Regions from separate parts of the Castellaniella ginsengisoli genome, predicted to be linked through region 3. Evidence: predicted binding sites of a transcription regulator. Region 3 holds the regulator's gene; each other region holds the start of a gene.
The links. The regulator NrdR, encoded in region 3, represses ribonucleotide reductase genes. The targets are predictions, from matches to a motif close to CACNANATNTNGTG.
Positions count from the first base shown of each region.

Region 1: a site for NrdR is predicted at 1,220-1,233, ahead of ABRZ00_RS03320 (ribonucleoside-diphosphate reductase subunit alpha). Genes of this name have one in related genera too.
Region 2: a site for NrdR is predicted at 1,274-1,287, ahead of ABRZ00_RS00235 (ribonucleoside triphosphate reductase). Genes of this name have one in related genera too.

Region 1 is NZ_CP158257.1:700,495-702,759, reverse strand. Features, by position in the region: gene ABRZ00_RS03320 (ribonucleoside-diphosphate reductase subunit alpha) at 1-1,157, opposite strand, end outside; gene ABRZ00_RS03315 (hypothetical protein) at 1,410-2,265, shown strand, end outside.
Region 2 is NZ_CP158257.1:61,234-63,498, forward strand. Features, by position in the region: gene ABRZ00_RS00225 (DUF2249 domain-containing protein) at 102-341, shown strand; gene ABRZ00_RS00230 (hypothetical protein) at 403-1,089, opposite strand; gene ABRZ00_RS00235 (ribonucleoside triphosphate reductase) at 1,330-2,265, shown strand, end outside.
Region 3 is NZ_CP158257.1:1,434,962-1,437,226, forward strand. Features, by position in the region: gene glyA (serine hydroxymethyltransferase) at 1-489, shown strand, start outside; gene nrdR (transcriptional regulator NrdR) at 529-1,002, shown strand; gene ribD (bifunctional diaminohydroxyphosphoribosylaminopyrimidine deaminase/5-amino-6-(5-phosphoribosylamino)uracil reductase RibD) at 989-2,230, shown strand; gene ABRZ00_RS06795 (riboflavin synthase) at 2,234-2,265, shown strand, end outside.

The sequences.
Region 1 (2,265 bases), 730 kb from region 3:
GGCTTGAAGGTTTCCTTCTTGAAGGACGGATCGCGCTCCAGGCGTTCGTATTCGCGCTTGAAGGCGGCCGAATCGGGGCCGAAGAACAGCCGGGTGAGCTCGGGCGCGGTGCGCACGTTGAAGGAAAAGGCTTCTTCGTTGCGGGCGACCTTCTCGGCGAAGAGCTTGTTGGTGACCAGCGCATAGTGCAGGTCGCGGTTCTTGCGGTCTTCGGTGCTGCGCGGGTTGCGCAGGTAGGCGATGACCTCGGCTTCGGGATCGAAACCGGAGTAGTAGGTGGTGCAGGCGCCGCCGCGCCCGGCCTGCATGTTGGCGTGGACCGCCTTGCCCAGGGAGGCCAGGTAGGGCAGCTTGCCTTGGTGCTGGATCAGGCCGCCGCGTACCGGATCGCCCTTGCTGCGGGTGATCAGGTGGCTGCCGATCCCGGCCGATGCGGCCGTCATGCGGTAGGCGATATGGTCGCCGATGGCGAGGGACGCCTCGTTGTCGTCCACCACGTACAGGCAGCACGAGGCGAAGCCGCGCAGCTTGGTGCCCAGGTTGACGTAGTTGGGCGTGGGAGCCGAAATCCGCTTGGCCGAGAACTCGGTGTAGAAGCGTCGCACCAGGTCGATCCGGCGCTCGGCGGGCTCGTTTTCCGACAGGGCCATGGCCATGCGCATGTAGACGAACTGCTGCGTTTCGTATTCCTGGCGGGTGACGCGGTTTTGCAGGCTGTACTTTTTGCGGATGTAATGCAGCGAGAAATGGGGGGTGTCGTAGTCCTGCTCGTGGTCGATGAAGGACTCGATCTCGGCGTATTCGGCGTCGCTGTAGTTCATGCGCACCATCACGCCGTCGGCTACCATCCGGTCGTGCAGCGCCTTGACGCTGGGGATGCTGGAGCCATGGATGATCTTGTGCAGGTGGGACGCGTAGAGCCGGCCCGCCATCAGGTAGTAGGACCACGTGTCCTTGTCCAGGCAGTTCTGGATCAGTTTTTCCTGCAGATCGGCGGTCGAGACCGTCTCGGGCATGGTGCTGACGGCCTGCAGGACAATGCTGCTCCAGTCGACTTTCTGCCCCAGGTTGGCGGCGGCCCATCGACCCCAGCCGTTGAGCTTGCTGGGGATGTAAGGTTCGATGCGTCCATCACGCTTGACGATGTTCTTGATCACGGCCGGATGTCCTTGGTGGGAGTGCTTTGTTTTCTACATGTAGTGCGGTTGAAAATGATAAACACAATATATGGTGTGGGCAAGCGGGGTTTCAATTTCGATACAGAAATCTTTCGAGGGTGACGAAGGCCTCCCTTCTCGTGATACCCTGGGCCGCTTTAGGGGAATTCGCGGCGCTGTTTTCAGGGGCCGCGGCATTCCCGGGTTTCATGATTCGGGCCGTTGCGGCCCGATGGTTCCGTGCGTCATCCCATGAATCGAATCGTCCGGCTGCTGACCGTGTCGGCCCTGCTGGCCGGCGCCGCGCCGGCCCATACCGGGCCGATGGCCGATCCGGATCCGGCGCTCATCGATCTGGCTCCCCAGCGCTACGCTGTCCCGGATGTGCCCCGAGACATCCCGTCCGACGTGCCGGCCGCCGCTGCGGCTGATTCGCCGGTTGACGGCGCCGGCCTTCGCTACGACTCGCTGATGCTCGACAGGCCGGTGTACGACTACGGCTACCGGCCGGACGGAATCGGCCTGCGCTGGTTCGGCCCTGCCGACGATCCGGCGGCGGGGGCTTCGGGCAGTCTGGATCCTCTGGATTCCACCGGCCTGGATACCTGGTCCCTGGGAGCGCGAAACTGGCGCTACCGCAGTTCGGCCGGGTATGGGGTGACGCTGGGCAGCATGGCGTCGGGCGCGCCGCTCTGGGGGAGGTCCGTGCGCCTGGCGGGCGTGGGTCTGTCGCGCGCCGCGCCTCGGGGGCGCCTGCCGGCCGGATCGTGGGATTACACCGTGGCGGCCGGCGCCCTGGACGGGGCCGCCGGTCGCGCGCCGGTCGAAGGAGACCTGGCGTACGGGCCGGTCGTATTCGACGCCACGACGCGTTACGCGGCGGACGGCGATTTGATCCTGGCTTCCCGGCTGCAGGGAGGGCGGGGTCTGACGGTGCTGGGGTTGGGCGGAGACTATGCGATGGACGGCGCCGGCACCTGGCGGTTCGGGGTGTCCGGGTCGCGCCAGGCGCTGGCCGAGGGCTGGCGCCGCCAGTTGGGTTATACCTTGAGCCTTTATCCTGGCCTGGACGCGGCCTGGGTGAACGCGCGGCAAGGGGCGGGCTACG
Region 2 (2,265 bases), 1.4 Mb from region 3:
AGCATAGGGTTCCCGGGGGTTTTCCCGCAGCGCGTTCCTATAATCGGAAGCTCCCAACACCTCTCCAGGAATGACGCACCGTGGCTTCCGACGCTATCCCGATGTTCGCTGAAAACACCTACCCCCTCGACGCGCGCGGCATCGCCAAGCGTTTCCGGCACGCCGCCATCTTCGGCGCCTTGTCGGCGCTGCAGCCGGGCGAAACCATGCGCTTCTGCAATGATCACGACCCCCTGCCGCTGCTGCAGCAACTGAAGAACCACTTCGGCGAAAACATCCAGTTCGAGTACCTGGCCCGCAATCCCGGCGAAATCGTCATCGATTTCCATATCGTGCCCTGAGGCACGCCAGATGCGGCAAAAAAACCACCCTCTCGGGTGGTTTTTACATTCATGCCGCCGCTCACGGACGATGCGCCCCCTGCAGCAGCAATCCCAATCCGGCCGGCAACTGCGCCGGTTGCGCCGGCAGATCCAGGCTTCCCGGCGCGGGCGGCGTGGATGCCAGCCGCTGCACGCGGAATTTCTTTTCATAGGCCAGCAGGCCCAGGCCTTGCGCTTCCAGTGCATCCAGCACCTGATGCGTCCCTGACGCAGGCTGCCCGGCCGCCGTCTGCAGCAAAACAGCCATCCGGCCCAAAGTCCGGGTCAGTTCCCGCACTTCCAACTGTTTGCCCAGCACCCCCTGCCCGGCATGATCACTCCCCTGCTCGTCCCGGTAGGACACGGCATAGACGGCGCCTGAGAGGCCGGCCACTGTTGCACGAGCCCCTGTCGGCTCGATCCGGTTCAACGAACGGATCATATCCGGCGCCGCCCGGAGAGCGCCGCCCCCCAGCAAGCGGGCCATGGCGCTTCCATCCATGACCAGCGGCTGGCCGCCGACCCGCATCACCGAATACAGCTTGTCGCCGCGCATCAGCAAATAGCCCTGGCCGATGCCGTCGACATCGACCCGTGCATCCGGCCCGTCGAAAGACACCGTCAAGGTCCGTTCCCCCGCCTGCACGGTCGCCACGCCCGCCGCCATGCCCCAGGCCGGCACGACCCCGCACCACGCCGCCAGCAGCCACCCGAACCAGCGCATCATCTCCCGTCTCTCCCGGACTTCACATGAATGCCTCACGATAGCGGGTTTTCCGGTCGCCCAACAAGCGCGGGAGCGCTTCATATGTGTCAGGACCTTGCGTCAAGAAAGTGTCTGCAGCCTTGAGGCCAAGGCTTTTTTGACTCCGATCAAGGCTATCGAAAAAAAACATTCTCTTGCTTGATGGCACTATATATTGTGTCTAAGATTATTAGATACACAACATATAGAGAAAATTTCAGGATGAACGCCTCTCAGAACCCGCCTGCCGCCGCAGCCCAGGCCGAGCGCCCCGTTCCGCACGTGGACGTGATCCGCTCCATCGACGAATACCTGCGCCGTCAGGACTGGCGCGTCAACGCCAACGCCAACCAGGGCTACTCGCTGGGCGGCCTGATCCTGAATACCTCGGGCAAGATGATCGCCAATTACTGGCTCAGTCACGTCTACCCCGAAACCATCGGCCAGGCGCACCGCCAGGGCGATCTGCACATCCACGATCTGGACATGCTGTCGGGCTACTGCGCCGGCTGGTCGCTGCGCACCCTGCTGACCGAAGGCCTGAACGGCGTGCCCGGCAAGATCGAGTCCGGCCCCCCGCGCCACATGGGCAGCGCCGTGGGCCAGATCGTCAATTTCCTGGGCACGCTGCAAAACGAGTGGGCCGGCGCCCAGGCGTTCAGTTCCTTCGACACCTATATGGCGCCTTTCGTCCGCAAGGACGCCCTGTCCTACGCGGACGTCCGCCAGTGCATCCAGGAACTGATCTTCAACCTGAACGTCCCGTCGCGCTGGGGCACCCAGACGCCGTTCACCAACCTGACCTTCGACTGGGTCTGCCCGGAAGACCTGCGCGCGCAGGTGCCGGTCATCGGCGGCGAAGAAATGCCCTTTGCCTATGGCGATCTGCAGGCCGAGATGGACATGATCAACCGCGCCTACATCGAGGTCATGATGGCCGGGGACGCGCGCGGCCGCGCCTTTACCTTTCCTATCCCCACCTACAACATCACGCCCGACTTCGACTGGCACAGCCCCAACGCCGAATTGCTGTTCGAAATGACCGCCAAATACGGTCTGCCCTACTTCCAGAATTTCATCAATTCGGAACTCAAGCCGAACATGATCCGGTCCATGTGCTGCCGCCTGCAGCTCGACCTGCGCGAGCTGCTCAAGCGC
Region 3 (2,265 bases):
ATCTTCCCGGGCATCCAGGGCGGGCCGCTGATGCACGTCATCGCCGCCAAGGCCGTGGCCTTCGGCGAAGCCCTGCAGCCCGAATTCAAGGCCTATGCCGCCCAGGTGGCCGCCAACGCCCGCGTGCTGGCCGACACCCTGGTCAAGCGCGGTCTGCGCATCGTGTCCGGCCGCACTGAAAGCCACGTGATGCTGGTGGATCTGCGCGCCAAGGGCATCACCGGCAAGGCGGCCGAGGCCGTCCTGGGCGAAGCGCATATCACCGTCAACAAGAACGCCATCCCGAACGACCCCGAAAAGCCCTTCGTGACCAGCGGCATCCGCCTGGGCACGCCGGCCATGACCACGCGCGGCTTCAAAGAGGCCGAGGCCGAGCTCACCGGCAATCTGATCGCCGACGTGCTCGATAATCCGAACGACGCCGACAACGTCGCCCGGGTGCGCGCGCGGGTCAACGAGCTGACCGCGCGCCTGCCGGTCTACCGCTAACCCAACCGGAACGGGCGCCTGAGGGCGCCCGCAGCGCAGATGAAGTGTCCGTTCTGCAGTTGTGCCGATACCCAGGTCGTGGATTCCCGGGTTTCCGAGGAAGGCGACACGATCCGCCGCCGCCGCCGCTGTACGGCCTGTGAGCGCCGCTTCACGACCTATGAGCGGGTGGACCTGATGATGCCCGCCATCGTCAAGCGCAACGGAACCCGGGTCGAATTCGATCCGGCCAAGCTGCATGGCAGCATGTCCCTGGCCCTGCGCAAGCGCCCCGTCAGCGCGACGGCGGTGGACGCCGCCGTCGCGCGCATCCAGGAGCGCCTGATGACCAGCGGCCAGCGCGAGGTGCCGTCCGACCGCGTCGGCGAACTGGTCATGTCGGAATTGCGCCAATTGGACCCGGTGGCCTATGTGCGCTTTGCGTCGGTCTATCGCAGCTTCGAGGATATTCGCGAGTTCGTCCAGGCCATCGACGAATTCCGCCGTGCGGACGATGCCGATGAAACCGTCTGATCCCCTTCTTTCGGCGTCGGGCCGCCTCAAGGCGGAAGGCGCCTCTTCCGTGAACGGCGCGGCGCAGGCGCAGTCCGGCGGCTCTTTCCCGTCCACCGAGGATCACCGCTGGATGCGGCGCGCCCTGACGGTCGCCGAGCAGTCCCTGTTCGTCAGCAATCCGAATCCGCGCGTCGGCTGTGTGCTGGTGCGCGGCGGCCGCTGGCTGGCCGAGGGATGCACGCAGCAGGTGGGCGGGCGTCATGCCGAGGCCCAGGCCCTGCATGAGGCCGCCCTCCAGGGCGTGGACGTGCGCGGCGCCACGGCCTTTGTCACGCTGGAACCCTGCAGCCACACAGGCCGCACGCCGCCGTGCGCCGACGCCTTGATTGCCGCCGGCATCGAGCGGGTCGTGGTCGGCCTGCGGGATCCCAACCCCAAGGTGGCCGGCCGCGGGATCGAACGGCTCAGGGCCGCCGGCATCCGCGTCGACGTCGGCCTGTTCGCAGAGGATGTGATGGCGCAGAATCCGGGCTTTTGCGCCCGGATGACGCGCGGCACCCCTTGGCTGTGGCTGAAGTCCGCCGCATCGTTCGACGGGCGCATGGCACTGCCAGACGGCCGTTCCCAGTGGATCACGGGGGATGCCGCCCGCGACGATGGGCACCGCTGGCGCGCCCGCGCCTGCATGGTGCTGACCGGCATCGGGACGATCCTGGCCGACGACCCCATGCTGGACGTGCGCGCGATCGAGACACCGCGCCAGCCGGTCCGCGCGGTGTTGGACACCCAGTTCGTGCTGGGCGAGCAGGCCCGGATCATCAACGGCGATCCGGTCTGGGTCTTCACGACGCGGCCCGACGCCGGCAAGGCCGCCCGCCTGTCTGCGCGCAACGTGCGCGTCATCGTGCTGCCCGCGGACAACCAGGGCGGCCTGTCCCTCGCGGCGCTGATGCGCTGGCTGGGCGAGCATGAGATCAACGAGGTCCACGTCGAGGCCGGCGCACGGCTGCAGGGCGCGCTGATCCAGGCCCGCCTGGTGGACGAATGGGTCGCCTACCTGGCGCCCAGCATTCTGGGCGACGGCCAGGGCCTGGCGGCCTTGCCGGCCCCTGTCGAAGCCCTGGACCAAGCCTATCGGTATGAGTTCCTGGATGTTGCGCATCTGGGCCGGGACATGCGGCTGCGGCTGCGCGATCCGGTCCGCTGGCAGGCGCTGGCCGAGGCCTGCGGTTTGAAAAGAGAGTAGCCCATGTTCACTGGTATCGTCGCGGCCGTGGGCCG